2 regions of the Bradyrhizobium sp. NBAIM01 genome follow, and region 1 is predicted to be linked to the other one. Evidence: predicted binding sites of a transcription regulator. Region 1 holds the regulator's gene; the other holds the start of a gene.

Region 1 (7,226 bases):
ATCACAAATACCAGGCCAGCACGGCGTCAAGCCTTCCGTTGCCGATAACCGGCAGGGCCACCATTCGGCTCAGCCCGGCTGCGCAGGCTTCGGAGCCGGCGATCGAGCCGTCAGAGGTGAGATCGTCGTTGAGCGCGGGCATGCCGGTGGCCCAGGCGCCGCCGATGCTGCCTTCGCCCCTGGCGATGGACTGCGCCGCATAGCGTGCGGCGAGGTCGGTCTGCGCGCTGCAATCGCCGGCGCGAAAGACCAGCGCCGAACGGTCCTCGTTCGGGACCCAGATCTCGAAGCGTCGTGCAATCGGCGTTGCCTGCGCGGAGAGGAATGTCAGAACCCAGGTCTGGTCGGTACCGGTTCGGTAGGGCACGCCGACGCCGAGATTGATCCCGACCTTGGCGGCGTCCTCCCAGCGCAGGAAGCTCTTGGCGTCGTGCAAGTCCTTGATGATCAGCGGCAGGCCCGCCTTCCAGGTGCGTCCGGGCAGGCCGAAGCCGCGCGGAAATCTGGTGTGGCGGGAGTTGAATTCGAACATGTCCGCGGTGCCGTAATAGCCATCGACGAGCCCCATCTCATGCGAGAGATCAGGATCGTTGTGCCAGAGTTCGATCGCGCCGACATGCGCCTCGTCGTCGCCGCAGAACAGCACCAGCACGGCTTGCAGGAATTCGCCCGCGAACACCGGCACCGCCACGCCGCAGGTGAGGCCGGCCGCAGCGGCCTGATCGGTCCGCTTGAAATAGGAGTTGGCGAATTTCGTGAGGATGACGGGGTGGCCACAGGCCCAGGCCTTGCCGGGAAGTCCCTCGTCATATCCGAAGTGCAGCTCTTCGCTGACGGCTTTGAACGCGGACAGCCCATCGTCGTAGAGGCCGCCGCCGAATTCCAGCCGCATGCGCGTCCGGTCGGGTACCCAAAGTTCAACGACGCGAATGAAGGTCTTCATCGAGCGTGTCCGCCGCCTCAAACCACGACAGCATCGGTCATTTGGCTGCGGAGCGGACGTTCAAAATGCGGGCAGCACGGCCCAAACTTCGTGCGACGACGAGGCGCGGCGGTGGGCTCGCCGATCGAATGTCCTGAAACACAAACTCACCGGGCTCGCCGGCCTCAGCCGGCGACGGCAATTTCAATCCCGGGCTCGGCCTGTCGGCCGAAGGGCGTCAGCCGATCGGCAGGCGCGTGATCGTGGGCCGCGTGTCGGCGACGATCTGCGGCTTGTGCTCGCGCTCGGGGGCTGGCTGCGTCACCGGCAATTGCAGCACGGTCGCGCGCTGGCCTTCGACGAGCTGCGTCACCAGCACGTATTTGCCGTCGGGGAATTCGATCGCGTCATGATGGCGATCGGGAATGTGCGGGTCGATCTTGCCGAACTTGCCGACGCGAGAGTTCACGGTGCGCGTCCAGATCCAGCGGTTGTCGTAGCGGACGTTGTCGGCGAAAGCGAGCTCCGTCCCCGGCAGCAGACAGACCGCGACGGAGGGATCGGCTTCGGAAGCGAAACCGCGCGTCGAGGTGCCGCGGAAGGTTGTCGTGACGATCGTCTCGCCGACTTCGGCGGGGCGCGTCGCGACGGCATGCAGGCTGTAGTCACACATCGGGTGCTCCTCATGCTGGGATAGCGACCCGCGTCTCTTTCGAGGCGCAGGCCTCTATCAGAGTGGAAGCATACAACGCTCTGCTCGGTTATGGGCAAATCTGCGGCTCGCGTCCGCAGCGCGCGATCACATTATCTTTCCCGGATTCGATAGGAACAAACCTCGCGTCCTTGCATTCGGCCGGAGCTATCAGCACTGCCGGCACAACTCTACCGGCGAAGCAGAAATGGCTGCGCGCCTGCGCGGGGGAATGTCGCGCGGGAAGATGGACCGGACAGCCGGCGCAGAACCAGAGAAACCGTCCAGCCGGAGCGGACAAGTATCCGCTCCGATCCTGGATCGCCGATGCCGATCGAAACGCGCGCGGCGCTTGATGTTTCCCGTATCAGTACTTCCGGTAAAGCCCGATCAGCTTGCCCTGGATCTTCACGCGGTTCGGCGGAAGAATGCGGACCTCGTAGGCGGCATTGGCGGGCTCGAGCGCGATCGAGGCGCCGCGGCGGCGGAAGCGCTTGAGCGTGGCCTCCTCGTCGTCGATCAATGCCACCACGATGTCGCCGGTATTTGCGGTCTCGTTGCGCTGGATCAGCGCCATGTCGCCGTCGAGGATGCCGGCCTCGACCATCGAATCGCCGCGCACTTCGAGCGCGTAGTGCTCGCCCGAGCCGAGCATGTCCGGCGGCACGCTGATGGTATGGCTGCGGGTCTGCAGCGCCTCGATCGGCGTGCCGGCGGCGATGCGGCCCATCACGGGCACCGCGACGGGGCGCTCGCCCTCGTCCGCGGGCGGGCTGGAGCTCGCGCGCACCTTGCCGAGATTGCCCTCGATCACGCTCGGGGTGAAGCCACGGCGATTGCCGGCGGCGGCCTGGAGCTCGGGCAGCTTGATCACCTCGATGGCACGGGCGCGGTTGGGCAGGCGGCGAATGAAGCCGCGCTCCTCGAGCGCAGTGATCAGGCGATGGATGCCTGACTTCGAGCGCAGGTCGAGCGCATCCTTCATCTCGTCGAAGGACGGCGGCACGCCGCTTTCCTTCAGACGTTCGCTGATGAACCGCAGAAGCTCGTATTGTTTGCGCGTCAACATCTCGACCAAAGTCCCCCGGTTGATGTCGTTCGATTCCGACACGATGAAGCCGGCACTAAGCCGCTACATCCTCGAAACAAATCATGAACGGACACTATATGTTCGATATGTGTTCCGCAACTGCTTAATTTATGGTGAACGCGGCCAAGCTCGCGGAATGCGTGTGGCTGGGCGGCTCAGACGGGCAGCCGGAGCACCTCGCAAGGCGTGCCGGCCTCGGCCTTCGGCGCGAACGGTGCGCGCACCAGAAGTACCTGTGCCGCAGCGAGATTCGCAAGAAGGGAGGAGTCCTGATGGCTGACCGGAAGGGCGACGCGCGTGCCGTCGTCGCGCTCCTCCAGCCGCGCACGCAGATAGTCCTCGCGCTGGTCGTTGGCGGCGAGATCGCAGCCCAGCACGGCGCGCTCGCGCCGATGATGAATCGCTGAACGGCCCGACAGGGCGCGAATCAAGGGGACCATGAACAGGAAGGCGCACACGTAGGACGACACGGGATTGCCGGGCAGGCCAATCACGCGCATCGCGCCTATCCGACCGTGCATCATCGGCTTGCCCGGCCGGATCGCGATCTTCCAGAACGCCATCGCGATGCCTTCGCCCTTGAGCGCCTGCTGGACCAGGTCGTGGTCGCCGACCGAGGCACCGCCGGTCGTGATCAGGATGTCGGCGCCGCTCTCGCGCGCGCGGCGGATGCCGGCGGACGTCGCCTCCAGTGTATCGGCGGCAATTCCGAGGTCGATGGTCTCGGCGCCCTCGCTGCGGGCGAGCGCATGCAGGGCATAGCCGTTGGAATAGACGATCTGGCCGCGACCAGGCGTGGTGCCCGGCATCACGAGCTCGTCGCCGGTGGCGAGAACGGCAACCCTCGGGCGGCGGATGATGGCGAGATGCGGATGATTCATTCCGGCGGCGAGGGCGAGATCGCGCTCGGTGAGGCGGATTCCCTTGCGCAGCAGCACGTCGCCTTCGCGGAAGTCGACGCCTGCAGGGCGGATGTGCCGGCCGAAAATGGCGGCTTCCTTGATCGTGACATGCTTGCCGTCGGCAGCCGTGTCCTCCTGGATCACGACGGCATCGGCGCCGTCGGGAACGACGCCGCCGGTGAAGATCCGCACGGCTTCGCCGGGGCCGACGCTTCCCGCGAACGGCCGACCCGCCGCGACCTCGCCGACGACGGTCAGCCTGGAATCGATGGCCGCGTCGGCCGTGCGCACGGCATAGCCGTCCATCGCCGACATCGCCTCCGGCGGCTGCGTGCGCCGTGCCGCGACATCGCCGGCGAGCACACGATGGTAGGCCTCGTCGAGGCAAACCATCTGTTCAGCCAGCGGCTCGACGCCGGCCAACACCGCGGCGAGCGCGTCAGAAACCGGCATCAGGGCCACGGGCGAACTCCTGCTGAGCACATCAGTCAATGGGCGGCGAGAGTTCTAGCCGAGTGCAGCCGTGAGGCAAAGCAGCACGCGGGATGATCTATCCTGCATGGTCGCAGGGGGTGGAGGAGGTCGGCTCAACTCCGCCGCGGCATGATGCGGAAGGCGAGACAGACCGGAACGAGGATTGCCATGGCAAGGACGAGAATGACGAGCGCCACGGCCAACATCGTTCAACGCCCCGTCGGATCGCCCGGACTGATGTCCGCGACGTCGGGCGGCTTGGGACCCTGATCCTTGTCCGGCAGCGGGTCCGCCTGGGATTTTAGGTCGGCGGCCTTGCTGATCAGCTTGGCGGAGAGGTCAGAATCCGAGGTGGTTCTGGCGAATTCGAGCAGGAGAGAGGCTTGCTTGGTGAGATAGGTCTTGCCCAGCACGTCGATCAGTCCAATGTAGAAGTCCCAACGGACTCATGAGTCCGAAGGGTGGTATTCCGTTCCCGGAACTCTGTATAAAAATGCACAAAGTGATCAGGTTCCACATTTTCAGCAGTTTTTGTTCCGGCAAGTGAGCGCGCTCCGGGCTTTCCCGCGGCTCAGATCCCCAGTGCTTTCAATGCGTTCCCGACATCACGCGGCGAGGTGACATGCACGGCGGTCAAGCCGCGCGCCCGTGCTCCCTCGATGTTCTCGGCGAGGTCGTCGAAGAACACGATGCGCTCGGCCGGCACGCCGATCGCCGCCACGACATGGTCGAAGGCCTCGGCATCCGGTTTGCGCAGGCCGATGCTGGAGGACAGATACAGCTCGCGGAAATGGCCGAGCAGACCGGCATATTCCTTCGAGAAATGGTCGACGTGCGGCCGATTGGTGTTGGAGAAGGCGTAGAGCGGCATCTGCTTCGCCGCGCGCGGCAGCAGCTCGGCGATATCAGGCATCTCGCCGGCGAAAATCGCGTTCCAGCCTTCCAGGAATTGCGCATCCGAGATGCCGATCCCGAGCGAGGACCGCAGCGAGGCGAAATAGTCCCCATCGCTGATCTTGCCCATCTCGTGCAACCGGTAGGCCTCGTCGCGCACATAGCGCGCGATGATGGCCTCGGGCTGGCAGCCGGCATGTCCCGCCCAGCAGGCGATCGCCTTGGAGAAGTCGATGTCGAGCACAACGCGCCCGAGGTCGAACAGCAGCGCATCCGCGCTGCCGGGAGAGAGCGATGTCATTGCGTCCTTTTCACTTCAGTATGGCGCGTCAGTAACGATAGGGCTCGTGGTCGAACAGCGGGAACGCGCTGAACACGCTGGGCGCGTTGGTGGCGGCCGCCGGATGCAGGCAGGATTTGTCGAGCTCGGCGAATGAGGTGGCGCCCAGGAGGCCGAGGCAGCGCAGCACCTCGTCTTCGAGCAACTCCAGCATCCGCGCGACGCCGGCTTCGCCGGCTGCCGCCAGCGCCCAGCATTGCAGCCGGCCGATGCCGACGAGGTCGGCGCCCGCCGCAATCGCCTTCACGATGTCGGTGCCGCGGCAAAAGCCGCCGTCGACCATGATCCTGGCGCGGCCCTTCACGGCGTCGACGATCTCCGGCAGCACGTGCATGGCGCCGCGGCCGTGGTCGAGCTGGCGTCCGCCATGGTTGGAGACGTAGATCCACTCGACGCCGTGATCGAGCGCGATCTGCGCATCCTCGGCCGTGGCGATACCCTTGAGGATCAGCGGAATTTTGAACGTGTCCTTGATCATCTTCACGGTCCGCCACTCCAGGCCCTTCTGGAAATCGCCGCCGGTGGCGCGCAGGCGGCTCTCGCGAACGTAGCGCTTGGCGATGTCACGTTCACGACGGCTGTAATGGGCGGTGTCGACGGTCAGGCAGAAGGCGGCATAGGCGTTCTTCTCGGCCCGGTCGACCACGTCGGCGACGAAGGCATCGTCGCCGCGGACATAGAGTTGATAGAGACGCAGTGCATCGGGGGCAGCCTCGGCGGTCGTCTCGAGGCCGGGCTCGGACACCGAGCTCAGCATGTGCGCCGCGCCGAACCTGCCCGCAGCGCGCGCGACGCTCGCCGCGCCATCCGGATCGAAGATCTCGAGTGCGCCGACGGGAGCCAGCACCACCGGCAGACGCAGCTTGCGGCCGAACTGCTCGACGCTGCCATCGATCCTGCGCACGTCGCGCAGCACGCGCGGGCGGAAGGCGATCTCGTCGAGCGCCATGCGGTTGCGCCGCATCGTGGTCTCGGTCTCGGCGGCGCCGATGATGTAGTCCCAGGCATTCTGGTTGAGGTTGGCGCGCGCCTTCCGGATGAACTCGTGCAGGTTCTGGAACGGCTCGTCGCTAGCGCCGAGCTCGACGTTCCGTTCCGGCCGGATGCGGGGCGCTTCATTCATTGTTGTCCTCCCGAGAATTTGAAGTCTTGTCGCCATCGCCTATCGCGTCCGGCCCTCCAAAACCATCCTAAAATCGCATAGCTGCGAAGCGTGGGCGGCCCGGACCGGTGTCGTGTTGCTTCGAAACAGTTTCGGAACGTTGCCAAAAGTTTAGGCCAAGGCGAAGGGATTTCTTCGGTGTACCCGCCAGCGCGGCATCCCGGCCTTGAAGAAACCAGAATGGTATTGTGAGAGATGGACTGGATCGCCATTTGCATGGCGTCTCCCAGCCTCAAGAGAAACGCCAAGCACAAAAGGCACCTTCATGCGGAAAACCCTGCTGTTCCCCCTGGGCACGCTCACGGGAGCGTGCCTGACCCTTCTGGTAGCCAGCCCGCAGGGCGGCGTATGGGCAGCGCGGGCGGCAGTGAGTGCGGGTGATGCTTATTCCCAGCTCAATCTGTTCGGCGCGGTGTTCGAGCGGGTCAAGGCCAGCTATGTCGAGAAGCCGGACAATGCCAAGCTGATCGAGGGGGCGATCACCGGCATGGTGACCTCGCTCGACCCGCATTCGCGCTACATGAACGCCAAGGCCTGGACCGAGATGCAGGAGACCACCTCCGGCGAGTTCGGCGGGCTCGGCATCGAGGTCACGATGGAGGATGGCCTCGTCAAGGTCGTCTCGCCGATCGACGACACGCCGGCTTCGAAGGCCGGCATCATGTCCGGCGACCTCATCGGCAAGATCGACGGCGAGGCCGTGCAGGGCATGACGCTCGAGCAGGCGGTCAACAAGATGAAGGGACCGGTC
Region 2 (7,226 bases), on a different contig from region 1:
GCCGCATCCGGAATTCGATGTCGGGTTCGCGCAAGTGTGCTGCGATCTGCGCGATGGCAAGGCACCTGAGGATGTCGTTGCCACGGCGAGGGCGTCGCTGGCGGAGCCGATGGATAATGCGAAGCTCGGCGGGGCGATTACGCGGTTTCTGGCTAAGCGCACCTGACTACGAAGCTCGAGACGCACTCGTCTTCCCTTCTCCCCTTGCGGGAGATGGTGGCGCGAAGCGCCGGATGAGGGGTTCTATCCATTCGCCGGACTGCTCGTGAGGAGAGAGACCCCTCACCCGTCTCGCCGCTATGCGGCGAGCCACCCTCTCCCGCAAGGGGAGAGGGTGAAGCAGCGGTCGCTTTGTTAATTTCAGAACGGCTCGCTTCCCAGCCCCGGCACATCGGCCGGCCGCGGGCCCGGCGCCGCCCAGTGAAACCGGCGATCCTTCTCCGCAATGGCGATGTCGTTGATCGAGGCCTCGCGCCGCTTCATCAGGCCGTGCTCGTCGAACTCCCATTGCTCGTTGCCGTAGGAGCGGTACCACTGGCCGCTTGCATCGTGCCATTCGTACTGGAAGCGCACCGCGATGCGGCTGCCGTCGAAGGCCCAGAGGTCCTTGATCAGGCGGTAATCCTGCTCCTTCTCCCATTTGCGGGTGAGGAAGGCGACGATGGCCTCGCGGCCCTGAAACACTTCCGAACGGTTGCGCCAGCGGCTGTCCTCGGTATAGGCGAGCGAGACCCGCACCGGATCGCGTGAATTCCAGGCGTCCTCGGCCATCCGGGCCTTTTGCGCGGCGGTCTCGCGGGTGAAGGGTGGAAGCGGCGGGCGCGACATGGTGGCCTCATCGGTGATCGGGACCGCGAATGTATCGTCGCAATCGGCGGAGTCGATAGGCGATCCGCTATCGAGCGATCACGAAACCAGATCGGCCTTCATCAGTTGGCGGATCGATTTCGGGATCGGCTGGGCGCGGCCGCCGCTGATGAAGGCAACGCGGACCTCGGCTTTCACCAGCACGTCATCACCGCGCCGCACCTCCTGCGCCAGCATGATTGACGCCCCTTTCACCGCGACCGGCCAGGTCACGACGTCGAGCACGTCGTCCATTCGCGCGGGCTTCAGGAAGTCCAGATGCATCGAGCGCACCACGAAGGCGAAGCCCGCGCCGTCCGTCTCGGTCTGCTCGAACAGCACCTGCTGCTCGGCACCCATCAGCCTGAGATGATTGGTGCGTCCGCGCTCCATGTAGCGCAGGTAATTGGCATGATAGACGATGCCGGAAAAATCCGTGTCCTCGTAATAGACCCGGACCTGCATGTGGTGGCGGCCGTCGCGGATCTCGCCGTCGAGATGAGCTGTCACGTCCGGAGCCTCTTCGCTGGTCGGTAACCGGCACGTTTTGCGCAAAAACAGCCGGACGCGCAAGCGTGTTAGGACACGACCGGTCCTGACCTTCCCAGCGTCACCTCGACGATCTCAGGCGGCACGCCGAAGCGGAGCGGCATGATGCTGCAACCGAGGCCGCCGGAGACGATGAGATCGCATTTCAGGCGGAAATGGCCATAGGCGAGCCGCAGACCGTTCTTGGGCGCGACGGCCGGCGACCAGCCGAGCAGGCGAACCTGGCCGCCATGGGTATGGCCGGACAATTGCAGCGCGACGCGCGCGGGCACGAGCGGAGCGACATTGGGCTCGTGCGCGAGCAGAATGACCGGCGCATCGTCGGTGATCTTGGCCAGCGTGGCGTTGAGATCGTCGGCACCGAAGTGCGCCATGCTCCGGAAGCGCCGCGCCGGCAGGAAGGCCAGTTGATCGCCGAGGCCGGCAAGCCAGAACGGACGGCCGTCCTTGGTAAGACGCACAGCATCGTTCTCGTAGACGGGAATGCCGGCCGTCTCCAGCGCCCGATGTGCGATGGTCGTCCCGTGCCCGGCCCGCTGCACGGTTCTGTCATCCCAATAGTCGTGGTTGCCCATAACGGCATGAACGCCGAGGGGCGCCTTCAGGCGCCCCAATACCCTTGCCCATTCGCTCGACGGAATGAAGCGCGTGACGTGGTGAAGGCCGGCGACATAGTCGCCGAGCAGCACGATGAGATCGGCGTTCAGCGCGTTGGTCCGGTCGACGATGCCCTCGATGCGCTCCAGCGACATCCAGGGATCGCAGGCATGGATGTCAGCGATGGCGGCAATCTTCAGCGGAAAATCCGCCGGCCACTGCCGCGGCATCGGATGATAGCGCGTGACGCGAAGGCGCAGCACCGGCTCGACACCGACGCCGTAGGCTGCGGTCGAGACGCCGAGGGCGGACAGACCGCCAATGGAACGGATAAGATGACGGCGCGTGATCATGGAAGCCCGATGATGATGCGGCGCCTTGATGATATCCGATTGGAGCGGAATTGGGGTGCGTTCGTGCAGATCGTCTGCACGAGGTTAACGGAAATTCATCAAGCCGGAACAGCGCGAGGTTCGGCAGATCACTCGTCGCTGTCATCCGTGCCGAACAGGCCGAACTGCGCCGCCGCATCGCGCGAGGGCTCGGCGAGACCGAGATGGCGGAAGGCGTGCGAGGTCAGCAGGCGGCCGCGCGGCGTGCGCTGCAGATAGCCGCACTGGATCAGATAGGGCTCGATGATGTCCTCGATGGCGTCGCGCGGCTCCGACAAGGCCGCAGCCATGGTCTCGACGCCGACCGGTCCGCCGCCATAGTTGAGCGCGATGGTCGAGAGATAGCGCCGATCCATCGCGTCCAGCCCTGCGGCATCGACCTCGAGCGCGCTCAGCGCATGGTCGGCAATCTTACGGTCGATCTTGTCGGCATCGGCCGCCGAGGCGAAATCGCGCACGCGGCGGAGCAGGCGGCCGGCGATGCGCGGCGTGCCGCGGGCGCGGCGCGCGATCTCATTGGCGCCATCGGCGCTCATGCCGACGTTGAGCACGCGCGCGCCGCGGCTGACGATGCTCTCCAACTCCTCGATCGTGTAGAAGTTGAGCCGGACCGGAATGCCAAAGCGGTCGCGCAAGGGATTGGTGAGAAGGCCGGCGCGCGTGGTGGCGCCGACCAGTGTGAATTTCGACAGCTCGATCTTGACCGAGCGCGCCGCGGGGCCCTCGCCGATGATGAGGTCGAGCTGAAAGTCCTCCATCGCGGGATAGAGCACCTCTTCCACCGCGGGGCTGAGGCGATGGATCTCGTCGATGAAGAGCACGTCGCGCTCTTCGAGATTGGTCAAGAGGGCGGCAAGATCGCCGGCCTTGGCGATCACGGGCCCCGAGGTGGCGCGGAAACCGACGCCGAGCTCCTTCGCCACGATCTGCGCCAGCGTGGTCTTGCCGAGGCCGGGGGGACCGACGAACAGCACGTGATCCAGCGCCTCGCCGCGCTTGCGCGCCGCTTCGATGAAGATCGAGAGATTCTTGCGCGCCTGCGCCTGACCGACGAAGTCGGACAGCGATTGCGGCCGCAGCGCGGTGTCGCCGACATCGTCGCTGCGGCGCTCCGGCGAGACCATGCGGGGGGGAGTGGTCATGCGGAAGTCCTGCACAGTCGCTTGTCGATAAGAAGGGCAGCTTGAGCACCTGCAAAGAAGATCAAACTTACCACAAGCAAGACAAATGCCTCAGCCGGTTCACTCAGTGCTCTTCCAACAGAGCCAATCACCAGCGCCGAAAGCAAGCTTGCAACGAGAACGTCCCACCAGACAACGGAGCCTCGGATTTGCAGGAAGATTGCAACCATCAAGGCCACAACGGCCGCAGGCAAGAACAAGCCTTTCACGGCAAACCAGCTGAACCCGATCAGGTCGCGCGAGACCGAAAAGCATCGAATGACACGACTAAGAAAACAACCTGATGCCGAGAACGCCAGCATTGCAAGATACCCGGCAAAAAGTGTTCCGCAGAAGACGACGACGAACATACGGCCGAGGCGCCGCAAATGCTGGCGTGCCGCACCTTGACCCCACTCGGAGAGGCGCTGGCCGTTGTTCACTTGGCCAGTTCCTTCAAACCCAATCGAATCAGCTGCGCCGTCTCGGCGCCCTCACCCGCGCTGCGCGAGGCCGATGCAATCGCCGCGGCGGCCTGCGGCTGGCCGTAGCCGAGATTGACCAGCGCAGAGATCGCATCCGCGACGGGGCGCGGCGCGCGCTGGTCGTCGACGGCGCCGGCGAGATGCACGACGGCGGGATCGACATTGGCAAAGGCCGGCGCCTTGTCCTTCAATTCGGTGACGATCCGCTCGGCGACCTTCGGGCCGACACCGGGCGTTCGCGCCACCGCGGCCTTGTCGCGCAGCGCGATGGCATTGGCGAGATCGGCCGGCGACAGCGTGCCGAGCACGGCCAGCGCGACCTTGGCGCCGACGCCCTGCACGGTCTGGAGCAGGCGAAACCATTCGCGCTCCTGATCGGTGCGGAAGCCGAACAGCTTGATCTGGTCCTCGCGGACATAGGTCTCGATCGACAGCACAGCGGCCTCACCCGGCGAGGGCAGATGCTGCAAGGTGCGCGAGGAGCAATGTACCTGATAGCCGACGCCGCCAACGTCGAGGATGACGAAATCCTCGCCGTAGGAATCGATCAAGCCCTTGAGCTTGCCGATCATATCCCCACCACCTTCAGCCTGAGAGCGGTGCTCTGGCGGTGATGGGCGTGGGTGATGGCGATGGCGAGCGCGTCGGCTGCGTCCGCGGACGGCGGCTCGGCCTTCGGCAGCAGGATCTTCAGCATCATCGCGATCTGTTGCTTGTCGGCGTGGCCGGCGCCGACCACCGTCTTCTTGACCTGGTTCGGCGCGTATTCGGCGACAGAGATGCCGAACATTGCCGGCGCCAGCATGGCGACGCCGCGGGCCTGGCCGAGCTTCAGCGTCGCAACGCCGTCCTTGTTGACGAAGGTCTGCTCCACCGCCGCTTCCACCGGCCGGTGATCGGACAAGACGGAAGCGAGCCCCTCATGGATCGCGAGCAGGCGGCTCGCCAGCGGCAAATCGTCCGGCGGTTCCACCGAGCCGCAGGCGACGTAGGCCAAGCGATTGCCCTCGGCCTCGATCACGCCCCAGCCGGTGCGGCGCAGGCCGGGGTCGATGCCGATGATGCGAACGGGGCCACGAATCGGGAGCGCGGTCATGCGCCAGTGATAGCGGCTGGCTGCGGGATGCGAAACAGAAACAGAACGGAAGTAACAGGGGAATGGGTCCCGGCCCAGCGCCGCAGCGTTTCACGCTGCAGCGCGTCCGGGACACGAGAGCGGCCTATCCGCCCATCTTCGCAACAAGCGCGTCCGACACCTCGAAATTGGCGTAGACGTTCTGGACGTCGTCGTGCTCGTTGAGCAGGTCCATCAGCTTCAGGAGCTTCTCGCCGGTCTCGTCGTCGACCGCAACCGTGTTCTGCGGCTTCCAGATCAGCGCAGCCTTGCGCGGCTCGCCGAACTTGGCTTCCAGCGCCTTGGCGACGTCGCGATAGCTTTCGGTGGAGGCGTAGATCTCGTGGCCGCTCTCGCCGGACACGACGTCGTCGGCGCCGGCTTCGATTGCGGCATCCAGCACCGCATCGTCCGAGGCGACGCTGCGGTCGTATTCGATGATGCCGGTGCGGTCGAACATGAAGGAGACTGAGCCGGTTTCGCCGAGATTGCCGCCGGACTTGGTGAAGAAGGAGCGGATGTCGGAGGCGGCGCGGTTGCGATTGTCGGTCAGTGCCTCGACGATGACGGCGACGCCGCCGGGGCCGTAGCCCTCGTAGCGGATCTCGTCATAGTTCTCGCCGTCGCTGCCGAGCGCCTTCTTGATGGCGCGCTCGATATTGTCCTTCGGCATGTTCTCCTGGCGCGCAGCGATCACGGCGGCGCGCAGGCGCGGGTTCATGGCGGGGTCGGGGGTGCCCAGCTTGGCAGCGACGGTGATTTCCCGCGCCAGCTTGCCGAACAGTTTCGACTTCTGGGCATCCTGCCGCCCCTTGCGGTGCATGATGTTCTTGAATTGGGAATGTCCGGCCATGCGTGGTCTCTTGAGAAATCGTCAGCCAAAGATGAGCGTGGGAAGCGCGGCCTTATAGGCCGCCAACCCACCGGAATCAAAGGGCTCGGCTGCGCCTGAGGTAGCACTGTAAAGGTAGCCGCCGTAACGGCGCCTGCCTAGATGGGCACCGTTAACCCTGATTTCATTCCGGAGTGCGAAAATAGCGCCCGACCGTCCCCCGACAAGAGAGACCCGATGGCGTTCGGATTATTTCGGAAGCGTCTGCCGGACACGGCCGCGCCCGCGGCAGCCCCGGAGGCTGCGCAGCCGGCGGCTCCTGCCGCACCCGCCCCGACCGCCGAAAGTGATTCGGCCCGGGAAATCCTGGAATTGCTGGAACTCGAGCTCGGCGCCATGATCCGCCAGCTTGAGCGCGCCGCCAATTCGGTGGCTGGCGGCGCCGAGGCGACCGCGGCGACCCTCGCTGCCATTCGCGACCGCACCGACGCCCTGACCGGCCGGACCAACGCGGCGCAATCCACCGCCTCCACCTTCGCCCATGCCGCCGACAAGTTCACCCAGTCCGCGCAAGGCATCGGCGCACAGGTTCGCGCGGCCGGCAAGCTCGCCGACGAGGCCAGCGCCGCCGCGCAGGAAGCCCGCGCCAATGTCGACCGCCTGCGCGAATCCTCCGCCGCCATCGGCAACGTCGTCAATTTGATCGCGCAGATCGCGCGGCAGACCACGCTGCTCGCGCTCAACTCGACGATCGAGGCCGCGCGCGCGGGCGCAGCCGGAAAAGGCTTTGCCGTCGTTGCCACCGAGGTCAAGGCGCTCGCGGTGCAGACCCAGAGTGCGACCGAGGAGATCACGAAGAAGATCGACGCATTGCAGCGCGACGCCGCCGGTTCGGCGGACGCCGTGCACCGCATCTCGCAGGCGATCGAGGCGATCCGTCCGGTGTTCGACACCGTCAACGGCGCGGTCGCCGAGCAGAATGCCACGACCAGCGAAGTCTCCGGCAATGCCGCCAGCGCCTCGGAGTTCATCATCTCGGTCGGCGAGAGCGCGGCCGAGATCGACGCGGCGACCAAGGCGGCCGAGACCCATGGCGAGAGCGTCGCCAGCGCCGGCAAGGCCGTCACCACCTTCGCCCAGAAGCTGAAATCGCGCTGCGCGGTGCTGCTGCGCCAGAGCGAGCACGACGACCGCCGCAAGACCGAGCGGCTGCCCTGCCACCTCAAATTCGAAACCGCGCGCGCCGTGATG

The links. The regulator LexA, encoded in region 1, represses DNA repair genes until DNA is damaged. The targets are predictions, from matches to a motif close to TGTTCNNNNTGTGTTCNG.
Region 2: ruvC (crossover junction endodeoxyribonuclease RuvC) is a predicted target of LexA. The motif match lies at 5,156-5,173, and genes of this name have one in related genera.

Annotation. Positions count from the first base shown of each region.
Region 1 is NZ_JADYVU010000006.1:208,805-216,030, forward strand. It holds gene I6F31_RS21305 (GAF domain-containing protein) at 2-943, opposite strand; gene I6F31_RS21310 (hypothetical protein) at 1,161-1,595, opposite strand; gene lexA (transcriptional repressor LexA) at 1,981-2,682, opposite strand; gene glp (gephyrin-like molybdotransferase Glp) at 2,859-4,067, opposite strand; gene I6F31_RS21325 (hypothetical protein) at 4,289-4,492, opposite strand; gene I6F31_RS21330 (HAD family phosphatase) at 4,651-5,274, opposite strand; gene I6F31_RS21335 (alpha-hydroxy acid oxidase) at 5,303-6,436, opposite strand; gene I6F31_RS21340 (S41 family peptidase) at 6,741-7,226, shown strand, end outside.
Region 2 is NZ_JADYVU010000002.1:160,546-167,771, forward strand. It holds gene I6F31_RS07105 (type 1 glutamine amidotransferase) at 1-166, shown strand, start outside; gene I6F31_RS07110 (nuclear transport factor 2 family protein) at 361-828, opposite strand; gene ybgC (tol-pal system-associated acyl-CoA thioesterase) at 907-1,356, opposite strand; gene I6F31_RS07120 (metallophosphoesterase) at 1,425-2,345, opposite strand; gene ruvB (Holliday junction branch migration DNA helicase RuvB) at 2,474-3,526, opposite strand; gene I6F31_RS07130 (hypothetical protein) at 3,523-3,987, opposite strand; gene ruvA (Holliday junction branch migration protein RuvA) at 3,984-4,601, opposite strand; gene ruvC (crossover junction endodeoxyribonuclease RuvC) at 4,598-5,125, opposite strand; gene I6F31_RS07145 (YebC/PmpR family DNA-binding transcriptional regulator) at 5,250-5,996, opposite strand; gene I6F31_RS07150 (methyl-accepting chemotaxis protein) at 6,213-7,226, shown strand, end outside.